3 regions of the Fenollaria sporofastidiosus genome follow, and region 3 is predicted to be linked to each of the others. Evidence: riboswitches for the same ligand, from Rfam matches in the RefSeq annotation. Region 3 holds a riboswitch; each other region holds the start of a gene.
What was found. A riboswitch is a leader RNA that binds a small molecule or an ion and turns the genes downstream of it on or off. The one in region 3 is predicted to bind cobalamin.
Positions count from the first base shown of each region.

Region 1: it holds a riboswitch for cobalamin, as region 3 does, so the genes downstream of both, KO172_RS03050 (ABC transporter substrate-binding protein) here and KO172_RS07800 (sirohydrochlorin cobaltochelatase) in region 3, are expected to answer to the same signal.
Region 2: it holds a riboswitch for cobalamin, as region 3 does, so the genes downstream of both, KO172_RS03710 (energy-coupling factor ABC transporter permease) here and KO172_RS07800 (sirohydrochlorin cobaltochelatase) in region 3, are expected to answer to the same signal.

Region 1 is NZ_OW968186.1:658,821-663,597, forward strand. Features, by position in the region: gene KO172_RS03045 (ABC transporter ATP-binding protein/permease) at 1-1,081, opposite strand, end outside; cobalamin riboswitch at 1,536-1,670, shown strand; gene KO172_RS03050 (ABC transporter substrate-binding protein) at 1,740-3,284, shown strand; gene KO172_RS03055 (ABC transporter permease) at 3,285-4,202, shown strand; gene KO172_RS03060 (ABC transporter permease) at 4,202-4,777, shown strand, end outside.
Region 2 is NZ_OW968186.1:788,927-793,703, reverse strand. Features, by position in the region: gene hemC (hydroxymethylbilane synthase) at 1-416, opposite strand, end outside; gene KO172_RS03730 (precorrin-2 dehydrogenase/sirohydrochlorin ferrochelatase family protein) at 385-978, opposite strand; gene KO172_RS03725 (energy-coupling factor ABC transporter ATP-binding protein) at 959-1,771, opposite strand; gene KO172_RS03720 (CbiQ family ECF transporter T component) at 1,776-2,456, opposite strand; gene KO172_RS03715 (energy-coupling factor ABC transporter substrate-binding protein) at 2,472-2,765, opposite strand; gene KO172_RS03710 (energy-coupling factor ABC transporter permease) at 2,752-3,462, opposite strand; cobalamin riboswitch at 3,545-3,737, opposite strand; gene KO172_RS03705 (ArsR/SmtB family transcription factor) at 3,858-4,199, opposite strand; gene rsmA (16S rRNA (adenine(1518)-N(6)/adenine(1519)-N(6))-dimethyltransferase RsmA) at 4,189-4,777, opposite strand, start outside.
Region 3 is NZ_OW968186.1:1,567,343-1,572,119, forward strand. Features, by position in the region: gene KO172_RS07795 (pyridoxal phosphate-dependent aminotransferase) at 1-881, opposite strand, end outside; gene KO172_RS07800 (sirohydrochlorin cobaltochelatase) at 885-2,261, opposite strand; cobalamin riboswitch at 2,422-2,587, opposite strand; gene cbiB (adenosylcobinamide-phosphate synthase CbiB) at 2,634-3,593, opposite strand; gene KO172_RS07810 (cobyric acid synthase) at 3,574-4,413, opposite strand; gene KO172_RS07815 (hypothetical protein) at 4,414-4,777, opposite strand, start outside.

The DNA of each region.
Region 1 (4,777 bases), 720 kb from region 3:
CGATGTATCCTTGAGTAGGAAAGTCGATCGTGATATTATTAAGCGCATAAGAGTCCCCGTCAGGGTACTTGTAGGAAAGCTTCTTCACACTTAGCTTAAGATCCTTATCATTAGGAAACTGAGCTTCTCTATCATCCTCGTTTAGTTCTAGAAAATCGATAAGCGTCTTGCCAGCAGCAACACCAGTCATTGCAACGTGAAAGCTCGACGTCAAAGTGATCATCGGCCTAAACGCATCCATCGACATAATCAGTATCATAATCAAAAAGTTTAGAGCAAGTCCAGTCTTAGTATACACATAAAGACTTGTGAATATACACGCAATCGATGAGCCGTATGCGATCCACTCGATAAGAGTGATAGAGTTTAGCTGCATAGCAAGTATGCGCATAGTCTCATTTCTGAAGTCTTCAGCCTTCTCGTCAAGCTCCTCAGCCCTCCTTATGTCCGCTCTGAATATCTTTAGAGCAGTGATGCCTTGTAAGCTGTCTAAGAATAGCTCGCCGACATCTTGATACTTGCGCCAGTACTTCTTTTGCATGCGTCCAACCATAGTCAAGATAAACTTCAAAAGTAGTGGTATGATAGGCATTAAAACTAAGAAGACTAGTCCAACGCGCCAGTCTATGTATGACAAGATAGCAAAGTTAACAAGACTCGCACCGAAAGCGCCGTAGTACTCAGGCAAGAAACGTCCGTAGTAGTTTTGCAGCTGCTCAATAGTGTCCGAGCCTAGATTGATTAGAGTCGCAGTCGAGATTTGCTCCTTGTAGCTGGGACCAATCGAGGCCGCCTTAGTGATGAGCCTTTCTCTAAGCTTACCCTTCACCTCACCAATGATGTTCGATTGGTAGTCAGTCACCTTGTATAGAGCAAGGACCCTGATAGCAATACCAAGGACAAAGATTATTAGAAGTTTTTTTATGTCAATGGTACTTTTAGAGTAAAGAGCCTCAGCTAAAGAGCCGAAGGCAAAAGCAAGTAGAGCAGTCCCTACAACGCGTAGCATCATCATAAAGACACTGCTTAGTATGTATTTTTTCGCCTTGCCTATAGATTTGAATAAATATTTATCAAGCATATATTCTCTCCTTTGTATATAGTCGTTACATAAACATTAGCATGAACTAATAAGATAAGTATAACATAAAGCAAGCGCTTTTTCTATAAATTTATGAAATACAGTGTGATTGTAGTAGTGATTTGTTACAATTGTGTTAAATACCCATAAAGACTTGTATTTCTATGGTGAGGGTGATATGATGAATAGTAAGAACATATGTAAATACATATTATACGAAGGAAAAACAAGGAGGAAAAATGAAAAAGAAATTATTCGCAATGATACTTTGCTTAGAAATTATCAGTTTTCGTAGACCAGCAAGCGAAGGAAAACACTTCTTGCATTAAAACTTGAATTGGCTGATTGTGAATACAAAGATTAGTTCATTAATTATTAAAAAACTGGCTAGAAATTAAATAAACTATATACAAGAAGGCATCGTATGATGTCTTCTTTTTTATACATTTTGATTGACTTAATAAAATTTATGCGTTATAATGTGCTCAGATAGAATATAACAAGGAAGTAGGTTAGAATCCTACACAGTGCCGCTACGGTATTTGCATTTATGCATAAGTCCGATACTTGTACTTTAGTTTTGTTCCGGTTCAGGGCAAGGCTAGTTTTTTTAGCACAGTTAATTCTATACTATATCTTATTAAAGGAGAAAGATTTTATGAAGAAACTTATTTTCTTAGTAGTCATATTGTCGCTAGTGTTCACATATGGCTGCAAATCAAATGAAAAGCCAGCTGAAGTTAGTGACAATGCTAATGCTAGCGAAAAAACTGAAGCTAATGAAAAGGCTGACGTTAATGAAATTGTTGTTGGTCAAACTTGGGTTATCTCAAGTGACGATCCACTTGACGGAGCCAATGGTTGGAGTATAACTAACCACGGCATTAGCGAGTACGTATACACACTACAAGCTGATGGTACTCTTAAGTCGAGATTCGTTAAGTCTATCGAAGCTAAGGATGAAACTCACTTCACAGCTGAACTAAACGAAGGAGTTAAGTTTGCTGACGGCAGCGAAGTTGATGCAAAGGCATTCTCTGAAGCTATGAACATGATCATGGAAAACAACGAGTTCGCTCGTGCTTCTGCTGGTAAGATTACTTTCACTCCAGTAGAAGATTACAAGGTAGACATCGTTACTGAGCTTCCTACTGTTAATCTTGAATCCATCTTTGCTGAATGGACTAATGTTATGTTCAAGAAAGATGGTGATAAGTACATCTTCACTGGCGCTTACAAGATTAAAGAGCTTAAACCAGGCGCTGAAGTTGTACTAGAAAGAAACGAATACTACGATGGCTTTGAAGCTAGACCTGAGACTGTCACTATAAAGGCGTTCAAGGACGGCAACGCTCTTAAGCTTGCTTACGAAAGTGGCGAAGTAGACCTTGCTTTTGGTCTTACTAATGATGTAGCTGTAGGCTTAAAAGACAAGGGCTTTAAGGCGCTTGACTACAACGCAGGCTACCAATACTACTGCTTCTTAAATCTTAAGAGAGATCACTTAAATGACCTTCACTTCAGAAAGGCTCTTGACCTTCTTGTTAATAGACAAGAGATTATTGACGCACTTGGCGGTGGAGACATGCCTACTGGACTATTCGCAAAGAACTTTAGCTTCAATGGCGATCAAAAATTAACTTATGACATAGAAAATGCTAAGGAAGAATTCAAGGCTGCTGGCTACACTTATGAAGGCGACAAGCTTATGGACAAGAGCGGCAAGCCTGTTAAGCTTACTATATTAACATACTCTGCGAAACCAGACCTACCAGTTATAGGTCAAGTGCTTGTATCTGACTTAGAGCAAGTAGGTATCGAAGCAAGCGTGTCACTAGCTGACAGCATCGACGAAGAAGCTGCTAAGGGCAATCACGATATATTATTATACGCTCAAAACCCAACAGCAAGTGGCAACCCACACTACTTCTTTGCTCAACACTTCAAGACTGACGCTGTTAAGAACCACAGCTACTACTCAAATGCTGAAGTTGATAAGATTATAGACGAGCTTGGCGTTACAGCTGACCTTGCTAAGAGAGACGAGCTTTCAAAAGAAATTCAAGCAAAGATCTACGAAGACCTTCCAATACTATACACAGTTGACCCACACTGGTTCGTAATGCTTTCTGACAATATCAAGAATTATGAAATCTGGAACGGCGACTACTTTGTAACAAATCCAACACTAACAGTTAGATAGATGAAAGTCATAAACTTTTTTTGCAAATGGTTTTTGATCTTCTTCGTAGGCTCACTTATTGCCTTTGGCATAGTTAGGCTTATGAGCGGAGACCCGGTGATGATGGCTCTTAGCGAAAGAAACCTACCTGCCACTGAGGAGAACGTAAACTATTTAAAAAAAGAATTTGGTCTTGACAAACCGCTTATATCACAGTATTTAGACTGGATAGGAGATTTTATAAAGGGTGATTGGGGCAAAAGCTACATGACAGGCGTCAATCTTAAGCCTGAAATACTAAGAAGAGCTCCAGTCTCACTTTTGCTTGGCTTACTTGGGCTAGTATACGCAAGTATATTAGCCTTTTGGCTAGGCTACCTTGCCAGTTTGAAGCGTGGATTTTTTGATAAACTAACAAGGGCACTAGCATTATTCACGCAGACAGTGCCTGTTTTTATACTCATCATACTCTTCGTCTACTTTTTCGGAGTGAAGTACAGGTTTATCAAATTTTTCAAGTCAGGCTCCATAGCAAGTCTAGCAGTCGGAGTTTTCTTCGTCGGCCTTCCACTTATAGGGCCGATGTCAAGAACAGTCAGGATCTACTTCTTGGAAGTGATGAAAAAGCCATTCTTCAGCTTCTACCTTGAGAGAGGCTACAAAAGAGAAAGAGCGCTTTTAAAGTATTGCTACCACGAGCCCTTACAAGGCTTAACAGGTCTACTAATAAGTCAAAGCGCCTACGTCATAGGTGCCAGCTCAGTTGTTGAGTTCGCTCTATCTATACAGGGACTCTCGGCACTTTTAATCGAGTCCATAGCGCACAGAGATTACCTAATCATACAAACATACATAATGATGATCATCATATGGATGTTCTTTGTGCATTTAATATTCACAGTGTTTTCAAAAGTCTTTATTAGAAGGGGGAGTGCGTAATGAAAAAAGCTATAGTTTCCGTAGTCATCATTTTACTCGTGGCGATAGTTTTGTCAATAATACCTACGCAAAACCCGAAGTTCGTCGACATCAAGAACAAGTTTCTTCCGCCATCGGCTGAGCACATCATGGGCACAGACCACCTTGGCCGCGACATCTTCTCGCTCATGGCACAAGGCTTTTTAAGAACACTCTATGTAGTTGTGATAGCAAGCGCCGTCTCGTATATCTTAGGCATGTTTCTAGGCATAGTCGCAGGCTTTTATGGCGGCTTTGCACTAAACATTATCAGGTTCTTAACCGACCTAACGCTTATCATACCTACCTTCATAGTCGCCTTGATCGCGTCCATAGTCTTCACAGACTCAGTACTTGCGGTTGGACTTGCACTTGGCTTTTCAAACCTAGGCTTCTTTGCTAATCAAAGCTACAAACTAAGCGAGATTATACTAAAGGACCCTTACGTTGATACACTAAGAATGCTGCAAGCGCCAAACTCCTACATTATGAGAAAGTTCCTACTACCACAGCTTCTTGCACCGAGCCTAAACCTTATGGGTAACAAGGCATCAAAT
Region 2 (4,777 bases), 780 kb from region 3:
TCATTGTCCTTTTGCCCAAGTAAGAACTTGCGTCTTAAGGAGCCGGTAGCAACCTTCATGCTGCGCTCAAGAGCCGTCTTACCACTATGCACTCTGTTAAGAACAACTATGTCATTTCTTCTTGCTCTCTGACCAAAGTATATGATCTCAAGACCAGGCGCAAGCTCAGAAGTCATATCCTTTAATGAGTGCACAGCGATGTCGATCTTGCCATCAACAAGTGCTTCTTCAATCGCCCTGACAAAGACACCCTTGCCACCCATCTGGCGTATGGATGTCTTCTTGTCGATATCTCCAAGCGTCTCTATGCCCACAACTTCGTAGTCAATGTCGTAGTAATTTTTTAATTTATCAAATACAAGCTCAACTTGCTTCAGCGCAAGCCTACTTGTCCTCGTTCCCACCTTTAGTTTCAAAGTCTTCAAACTCCTTTATATAGCTTAAAATTTCTTCTTTACTGTAAGTCTTTATCTTCTTAATCTCGTCTTGTCTATGGCACTTTATGTAGCACTCTCTTAGCTTCGATGCTAAGTCTAAAAACTCATCATCATATACAGCGTAGCTTTGCATCTGGTCCATAATCGTTTTGTTTAGATCAGGAAGCCTTCCACCTGTCGATATGGAGATGTCTATGCCGCCAAGCTTCTTCATGTTGATAGAGTGAAATTCAGAGTCGTCCTTCTTGTCACACCTGTTATATAAGATGCCAAGCTCCTTCGCATCACGTGCAACTCTATCGTTAAGCTCTTCATCATCAGTCGCGATAAAGACTAGTAAGGCTCCTTCTATGTATTCTTTTTTGTAAACACCCTTTATCAGATTTGCTCCTTCGCAGGCAAAGCCATCTATGAAGTCCTTAGCAACGACAGTAAGCTTTGCTCCTTCACTAAGAAGCGTTTTAAACTTTCTTAAAGCGACAGACCCGCCACCAACTATGGTAACAGGTCTATCCTTTATATTAAGAGCTATGCTTAGCATAAGCCTTTAATCTCTCTATCATTTGATCGTTGTTCTCAAAGAAGTCAAGACCCATAGCATTAGCAACCCTAACACATATAGGCAGCTCTTGATTGGCGCGCTTAATAAGATCTTCATCCTTAAAGATCTCATACTTATTGCCTTCCTTGATAATCTTTGCGTCCTTAACTACATATATGTAGTCAGCCATCTCATAACAAAACTCCATATCGTGAGTAGATATTAGAAGCGAACTATCCTTCGCAATAGAAGCGATAGTCTTCTTAAGTATGCCGATAGACACAGGGTCAAGTCCTGCAGTCGGCTCGTCCATAAGGATGTACTTTGCACCCAAGGCGATCGCCGAAGCGATGGCAACCCTCTTTTTTTGTCCATAGCTTAAAAAGTGAACCGGCTCGTCCTTTAGCTCATATGCGTTTGCATTCTTAAGCGCCATCTCAACCCTTGCCTTGACAGTTTCTTCGTCGTAGCCAAGGTTTCTAAGCGTAAAAGCAGTGTCATCAAACACGTTCGAGTAGAAGATTTGATTGTCCGGGTCTTGAAAAACCATAGTAACGTTCTTTCTATAATTCAAAAGACTCTTCTTGTCGTAGCGAAGAAGCTCACCATCAACAAGTATCTCGCCTTTGTCCCTCTTTAGTAGCCCAAGTATGTTTTTAAATAAAGTAGTCTTACCGGCACCGTTCTCACCTATAATCATGGTGATGGCGCCGTTATTAGTCGAGAGGCTTACTCCGTCTAAGACCTTTTGTCCACTCTCATAAGTATATTCTAAATTTTTTACTTCTAACATATAATCACCTAACCGGAAATTCCCCATTGTATAGCTTGATATTTAAAGCATTAATCATCTCTTCGTTTCTCTTAAATATACCTAAGACCATGTTCTCAACAAAGATCTTGATAGACTTAAACGATGTCTTAGTGTTTATAAAGCCAAACTTTATCTCAAGACAGTTTATGTTTGTTTGCGCCTCTTCTATGATGATGAAGATGAAGCGGTAAATAAGCATAAAGAGCTCGATGAAGATGTTTGGCAGATGCAAGCTCTTGAAAACTTTGATTATATCGACCATGGGTGTCGTTACACTTAAGAATATGACCGAAGAGGTCGCCGCAAGAGATCTCATAAACACGTTAAGAAACAGCATCTCTTGCCCCTCAATCACTCCAAAGTATATGCCAAAGATGTTTATGGAATAGACAAAATGATTTTCTTTAGAAAAACCAATTATCAAAAATATTGTTCCTAAGAATATGAATATAGTCGGAACTTTAATAAATGATAAGACGTTTCTTACTTTAAACTTTGCAAATGCAAGCTCTAAGAATATTATTAAGATGAATATGCCTAAATTTACATATATATTGTCAAGACCAATAGCTAAAACTAGCATAGCTAGGCAGAATATAAATTTATATCCTGCCTTGATATGCCTTAAGCCGTTGGTATATGCGAACTGATCAATGAGTAGCAATTTACCTAAGCTCCTTTATTTATCTTTTTCCTTCTTACTTGCATCTCCCTTCCAGCTGCCAATGATGTAGCCAATAGCTCCAGCACCGATAGCAGCTTGAAGACCAAATAACAAGGATTCAACTTCGCCCGATGGTGGTTCCCAAAGGGACTCGAACCATGGCTCATAGCCTGGTTTTAATGCTTCAATCTCTTCACTTGCGGCATCATCAGATCCGCCATATTCGCCTTGAACGAAAACAAGTGGTAGTACAACAAGTAAGATAGCAAGTATGATTAAAATCAAATTAGTCTTCTTATAATCTTTCATTTGTAAGTACCCCCTCACCTTTGTATCTAACTATAAGGTTAACAATAACAACAGTTAGTAAACCTTCAACTATAGCGATAGGAACTTGAGTAACAGCAAAGATAGATAAGAACTTACCTAAAGCAGCTGTAAATCCAATTCCTTCGTGGTAAACAACAGCAAGTTGAGTTGCAGTAACAACATAAGTGAATAAGTCACCAAGAGTTGCTGCTAAGAATACTGCAAGGCTTCTATTTTGTTTCTTTAACAAGTGATAGATGGCAAAAGCTAAGAATGGTCCAGCTATAGCCATAGAGAAAGTATTAGCACCTAAAGTAGTTAAACCACCATGAGCTAATAACAAAGCTTGGAAAATTAAAACAATTAAACCTAAAACGGATGTTTGAAGTGGTCCAAATAGTATTGCACCAAGTCCAGTACCTGTTGGATGTGAACAGCTACCTACTACTGAAGGGATCTTCATAGCAGATAGTACGAAGATAAAGCCACCTGCAAGTGCAAGTAAAACTTTCTTCTCGTTTGAATCAGAGTCTTTAGCAATTTTTCTTATACCAAGTATGATGAATGGTAAAGATACAAGTCCCCAGATTACGCACCACTCTTTAGGAAGGTAACCTTCCATGATGTGCATTGCGAATGCGTCTGCGGACAATAAAATTAGTGAAAGACTCATGAGAATGATACTTTTCTTTCTCATAAATTATTCCTCCTTTTATTTCCCCACGCAAAGACTCCTTTTGAAAATCAAATTGATTTGGAAAAGAACCTCTCTTTGCCGAAGGTGTTTCTCGATAAAGTAAGGTTTTCCGGCTAGCGCTTTAATCCCTTGTAAACGCCTTCCCATTATGGATGAAATAACAGTGACATAAGTGTTTACTCAGTATGCGCCAACGGCAGCGGCGACTGCGTTTTTAAAACTTCCCTTAAACGATATCAATATAATTATATCACTACAGAACTTAGAATGCAAGGTTAATACTCATATTGATGGATGTATGTAGCATATTTATTTAATCTAATTAAAGACTAATTTACATACAAGCCATAAAAAATCTGCCACCATTATAGTGACAGATAATATATCGATTACTATTAAGCTTTTTCTTTTGCGTGTTCCAAGCCTTGCTTGTATAACATAAGCACGTGCTCGTCATCTAGTGAGTAGACAAGTTGCTTGCCGTCTCTTTCGTACTTAACGAGGCCAAGGTTTCTTAGTATCCTTAGGTGGTGACTAACAAGTGGCTGTGTCATACCTAGTGCGTATGAAAGATCTGTTACACACATCTCGCTTAGGCTCAGTGCGTGTATGATTTGTATTCTGGAAGGCTCGCTAAGTGCTTTCATAATGTCTGCTAACTTCTCAACTACCTTGTAGTCGATGTTATCATTTTTAATCGCATCCAGTTCTTCCTGTGTTAATACTTTACTTTCCATATATTCCCTCCAAGTCTCTCGTTATACTTACAAAGTCATCGAAGCTTAGCTCCTCTGCCCTTGTGTTCTCGCCTTTCTTAATGGCTTTAAGTGCATCTATTGTGTGCACCTTATCTATACCCACTTCGCTATTAAATAAAGCGTTCGCAAGTGTTTTTCTTCTCTTCATGAAGGCTGCTCTAATTATCTTTAAGAATAGCTCTTCGTTTGCCAAATCTTTTTTCTTCTTTTCTATATATAAAACTGCTGAGTCCACCTTTGGCTTGGGGTAGAAACAGTCCTTTGACACATTAAATGCTATGCGCACATCTCCATAGGCACGTGTAAATACCGATATGCTGCCGTAGTCTTTTGATTTTTCATCGGCGACTATCCTTTGAGCGACTTCTTTTTGTACCATAACCGTGATGGATTCAATCTCTAGCTTTGATTCGAGCAAAAATGTAAGTATGGGTGTCGTCACATAGTATGGAAGGTTGGCGCATACCTTGAAGGGTCCTCCCGTCAATGCCTTGATCTCGTCTTCTGTGGCATTCATAAAGTCCTTGTAAATGACTGTGGCATTGTCAAAGCGTCCA
Region 3 (4,777 bases):
ATCTTATACATTTCTTCGTCACTATGTTTTTTTAATCTAAGCAAATAGAAATTGGCATCGCTATCACTCATCTCAAAATTGTCATAGCTCTTATATGCTTCTTTAAGTCTTTCTCTTTCGTTTTTATAATACTCTTTTGTTTTTGCTATATAGTCCTCGCTTCCCTTTAATAGCCTCGATGCTTCGTTTTGTATAAAGCCTATAGACCAAGCAAGGCTTAGCTCATCGTAGTAGTCCTTAAAATCCTTTGGTACATAGGCAAAGCCAAAGCGTACTCCCGGTAAGGCAAAGGTCTTAGTCATCGCTCTAAGAACAATCACGTCCTCGTCCTTAAACAAGTCTATGCTGTCATACTCATGCATAGTAAACTCTATAAAGGCCTCATCGAGTAAAAGAGTCGCGCCATGCTCCTTACAAATCTCTTGAGCTTTAATTAATTCTTCCTTCTTAAGCAGCCTTCCATTAGGATTATTTGGGTTAGTTAGTATAATTAGGTCGCCCTTCTTTAATATATCAAGCTCATCATAGTCAATCATAAAGTCTTTATAATTTATTCTAATCAAATCTTTTTTATAAACACTTGCTCTAAGCTCATACTCATAGAACGAAGGGTCAAAAATAACCACTCTACTTGCCCTGTATATCGCCTTATCAATTATCTCTATAGATCCATTGCCCAAGATAATGTTAGACGCATCACAAGCCAAATAAGTGGCTACATTGTTAATCGCTTCCCTCTGTTTTATATCAGGATAGACATTGACATAATCAAAGTCTTCCTTAATATTAGAGAAAAGTATTTCGTTCATATTAAATACATTGATGTTAGAGCTGAAATCTATGAGTTTTTTGTCATAATCATAAAAATTTGCTCCGTGCATAATTTACTTCCTTTTCTTTAAGTAGAATAGCGATATATAATCGTTATCCTTACGTATTTCGTCCTCATCCGTAAGATACATTTCGTTTGGCATCGATATCCTCTTAAAATATTCTGCTTCGTAAGTATCTTTAAGTTCTAAAACAGCTTCCTTGTTAATGGTGCCCTTAAGTATAACAGCTCTGTCAGGCTTTGCTGCCCTAACTAGCTCTGTGTTGTCACTTATCACAAGACTCTCGCCCTTTTCAATAAGCGGCTCTTTATTCATTGCACTTAATGCTACAAAAGATGGCATGCCATTAATAATATTTATATTTATCTTCTTATCAAGTATCTTTGTTAAGTTCATAGGTGTCGAGAAAACTGCTGCATCACCTATAGTTACAAAGCTTACGTCTCTATACTCTTTAAGCGCTTCTTCAAGTTTTGCCTTTAGCTCCCTATATAAAGCATCTGTAGCATTCTTCATGTCAAATGGCATCTTTATGATAGGTTTATCTTCTACATAGCTCATAACTGTGTCAAGAGCAAGATTGCGGCCTCTATTGTCAAGAACGAAGACAGCATTTGTATTTTTCAAAGTAAGTATAGCCTTAACAGTTAATAAGTCTTCATCGCCAGGACCAACACCAACTATATTTAGTAGCGGCTCTTCCATGGCCTTAACTTTTTCTATGCAGTCGTTTAAGATATAATCTTCTTCGCCAAGACCCTTATCTATAAGCTTCACTTCGTAGCCAAGCTTTTCTAGTTTCGACTTTATTGAGTCATCATCGTCAGGAGCAATGTCTTCAAGCATATGAACGCCTGAAACTAGCATGAATGGCCTTAGATATAAAGTTTTTGTGTCTTTAGCTAAATTTTTAACAACGCTATCAAGATCAAGATCACCCTCTATACTCATCATGTGATATTTATTGTTCTTTTCTCTAAAAGCTTCGTCAATATCTTCATATATCCTATCGGCTACATGATAAGTACCATGACCAACGTAGATGAACTCTTCGCCTTCATTTAATTTAAAGGCTGTCATGCCATCAATAAGCTTTGCTATATCCTTAGCGTTACTGATAAATGGAGTAGTAAGTCTGTTAGAAACATCTTTTAGCTTCTTATACTCTTTACCTGGAATGATGTTTGTCGAAACGACTCTTATATCGTTATATCCAGCCTCTTTCAATTCCTTGATTGCTTCGCACTCATTATTAAAAGACATGCCTTTCTTCTCTAGTATCTTCTTAACTATCCTAGAAGTAAAGCATATCTTTATCTCGCAGTCCTTAAATTCATTTTTAAAGCCACTCACAAACTTGTCAATGACTCTTTCGTGTTCTCTAAGCCTTGTTGTACCAAAAAAGCTTAATAGTATTGCCTTTTTCATAAATTCCTCCATTATATGTACACGAGAGGAAAAGAAAAATAGGAGAAGCGCGCCTTTTCCTCTCGTCGGTTTTTTGGAAAATAAAAATCCTTGAATAGGGGTATCAAGGATATAAAACATACATATTTAGTAAGTTTTTCCTTCCCACCGAAGAAGTAACTTTATACGAACGTTCTAAAGATATCCTGACTTATAGATCAACCTCATCTAAACCTTCCCAGTTTCCCAGTGGTATACATAGACTCGTCACTATTTACAGTAGCGGGGGCTGTGCTGGACTTACACCAGCTTCCCTTTATGGTGAACATTCAAAAATTACACATATATGATATCATATATGTGTAATTATTTCAAGTGTATTAATAAATTTTTTTATTTTAATATTAATTTTAAATATATAACAGCGATCACTAATACTAGCAAGGCTAGTGCCTTATACATCGCTTTTATGGTGAAATAAACGCCATTTTTATTTACTTCGCCATCTATGTCGCCAATATATGGTTTATCGACTATCTTAGAAAAATATTTGTGCGGTCCACCTAAACGAATTTTTAAAAGTCCCGCTATGGGCGCTTCAAGGAAGGCACTATTTGGACTTGCGTGTGCATATCTATACTTAAAAAACGTTTTGCACGCGTAGGCGATGTTTTTATTGAAGATGTTAGTAATTAATATAAGAAGCGCACTTAATCTTGCTGGCACTAGATTGACTAGGTCATCTATCTTTGCTGCGAAAAAGCCAAGATCGCCATATTTTTCATTCTTGTAGCCCCACATCGAGTCCATGGTATTGATAAATTTATAAACCAGTCCAAGTGGTGTATATATCGCGATGTAGATAAGCGGTGCTATTACACCATCTGAAGTATTTTCGGCGACTGTCTCTATACATGCCTTAAGTATCTCTTCTTCACTTAGTTCACTTGTATCACGGCCAACTATGTAGGAGAGTCTCTTGCGTCCTCTCTCTAGCGAATGCGCTAGCTCTTTTACTACCATATCTGCTTCGAAGTGAAGTGAGCGTGCTGCAAGGCAGACGTAGACCATGTATGAAGTGTAGATTAGATACAAATATTTATTGATCTTAAATAATATTATTGCAAAGCATCCGAATAAAAATGCAAGGCTAATGTTGAATAATACTGAGACTAGTCCAAGCAGCTTCAAAAAACCACCTCTTGCCCCTGTCCTTCGAATTAATTTTTCTTCAAAGCTAATGACATTACCCATGACCTTAACTGGATGAAAAAAGTTATATGGGTCGCCTAAGATTAAATCAAGCACCACACCTATAAGTATGGCGATGAGCTTATAAGCCAAGTATTGCATTTAATTTATCTATGTCGATGGCTTCTTCAAATACTTTAGCTAGCCTATCGATTTCATTATTCATCGCATCGTGCTCTGCCATGTGAGCATTGACAGCCTTCTCATAATCATGAAGCGAGTCTTCGTCCGCTATCTCAAGCTTTGTATATGGTACTATGCCAAGACAGTCAAGACCTGTTAGCTCGTGAAGCTTTTTGATGCCCTCATCAAGTAGGCTCGCATCGCCCCTAAATTTATTGATGATGTAGCCTTTTATCCTCGCTCTATCTTTTTCATCAAGTATCATGTATGTGCCGTAGATTGATGCAAAGACGCCGCCCTTGTCAATGTCAGCGACGATTATTGCGTTAGTGTCCGCAAGTTCAGCCATGCCAGTATTTACAAAATCATCCTCAAGTAGATTTATCTCAGCAGGTGAGCCAGCTCCTTCTATAATCATGACGTCATATTTCTTCTCAAGCTCTTCAAAAACCTCTTTTACCTTCGCCTTTAGCTCTTTCTTAATCGAGTAATACTCCTTTGTATTCATGTGCTTGTATAGTTTGCCAAGTACATAAACATCGCTACCTGTGTCTGACGATGGCACTAGAAGTATCGGGTTCATGTACTCATCCGCCTTTATGCCTGCTGCGTAGGCTTGTATGGCTTGTGCATTGCTAATAAGTTTTCCGTCTTGAAGCTTAAATGAGTTTCTCGACATATTTTGCGATTTGAACGGACATACCTTGTAGCCCTTGTCTTTATAATATCTGCACATAGCAGTCGCTATCGTTGATTTGCCTGCTGACGATGTCGTGCCGTATATCATTATCTTTGCCATTTAAAATTCCTCATCATTGTATTCGATAGTACCTAAATCAGTTTCTATCGAGATTAAATTTTTCTTCCACTCTCTATATTTAGTCACTTCTTCGCCTATAGCCTTAACTAATATTGAAACGCCAAATATTTTCGAAGCTATGATGAAGAAAGCGTTTTGCTTGTATGAATTTGGATACAAAACTATAAGTAAGCCTGAAATTATAAATAGCATGTTCTTCTTCTCAATGCCCTTGTACTTACCATTGTAATAATCTTTAACAAGATCTAAAAAGTCATTGATAAGTTCTTGGTACTTTGCTAAATCAGTGTTCGTTTTGATGGCTTCGCCGATGTCACCAATCTTGTTCATGGCTTCATCCTTG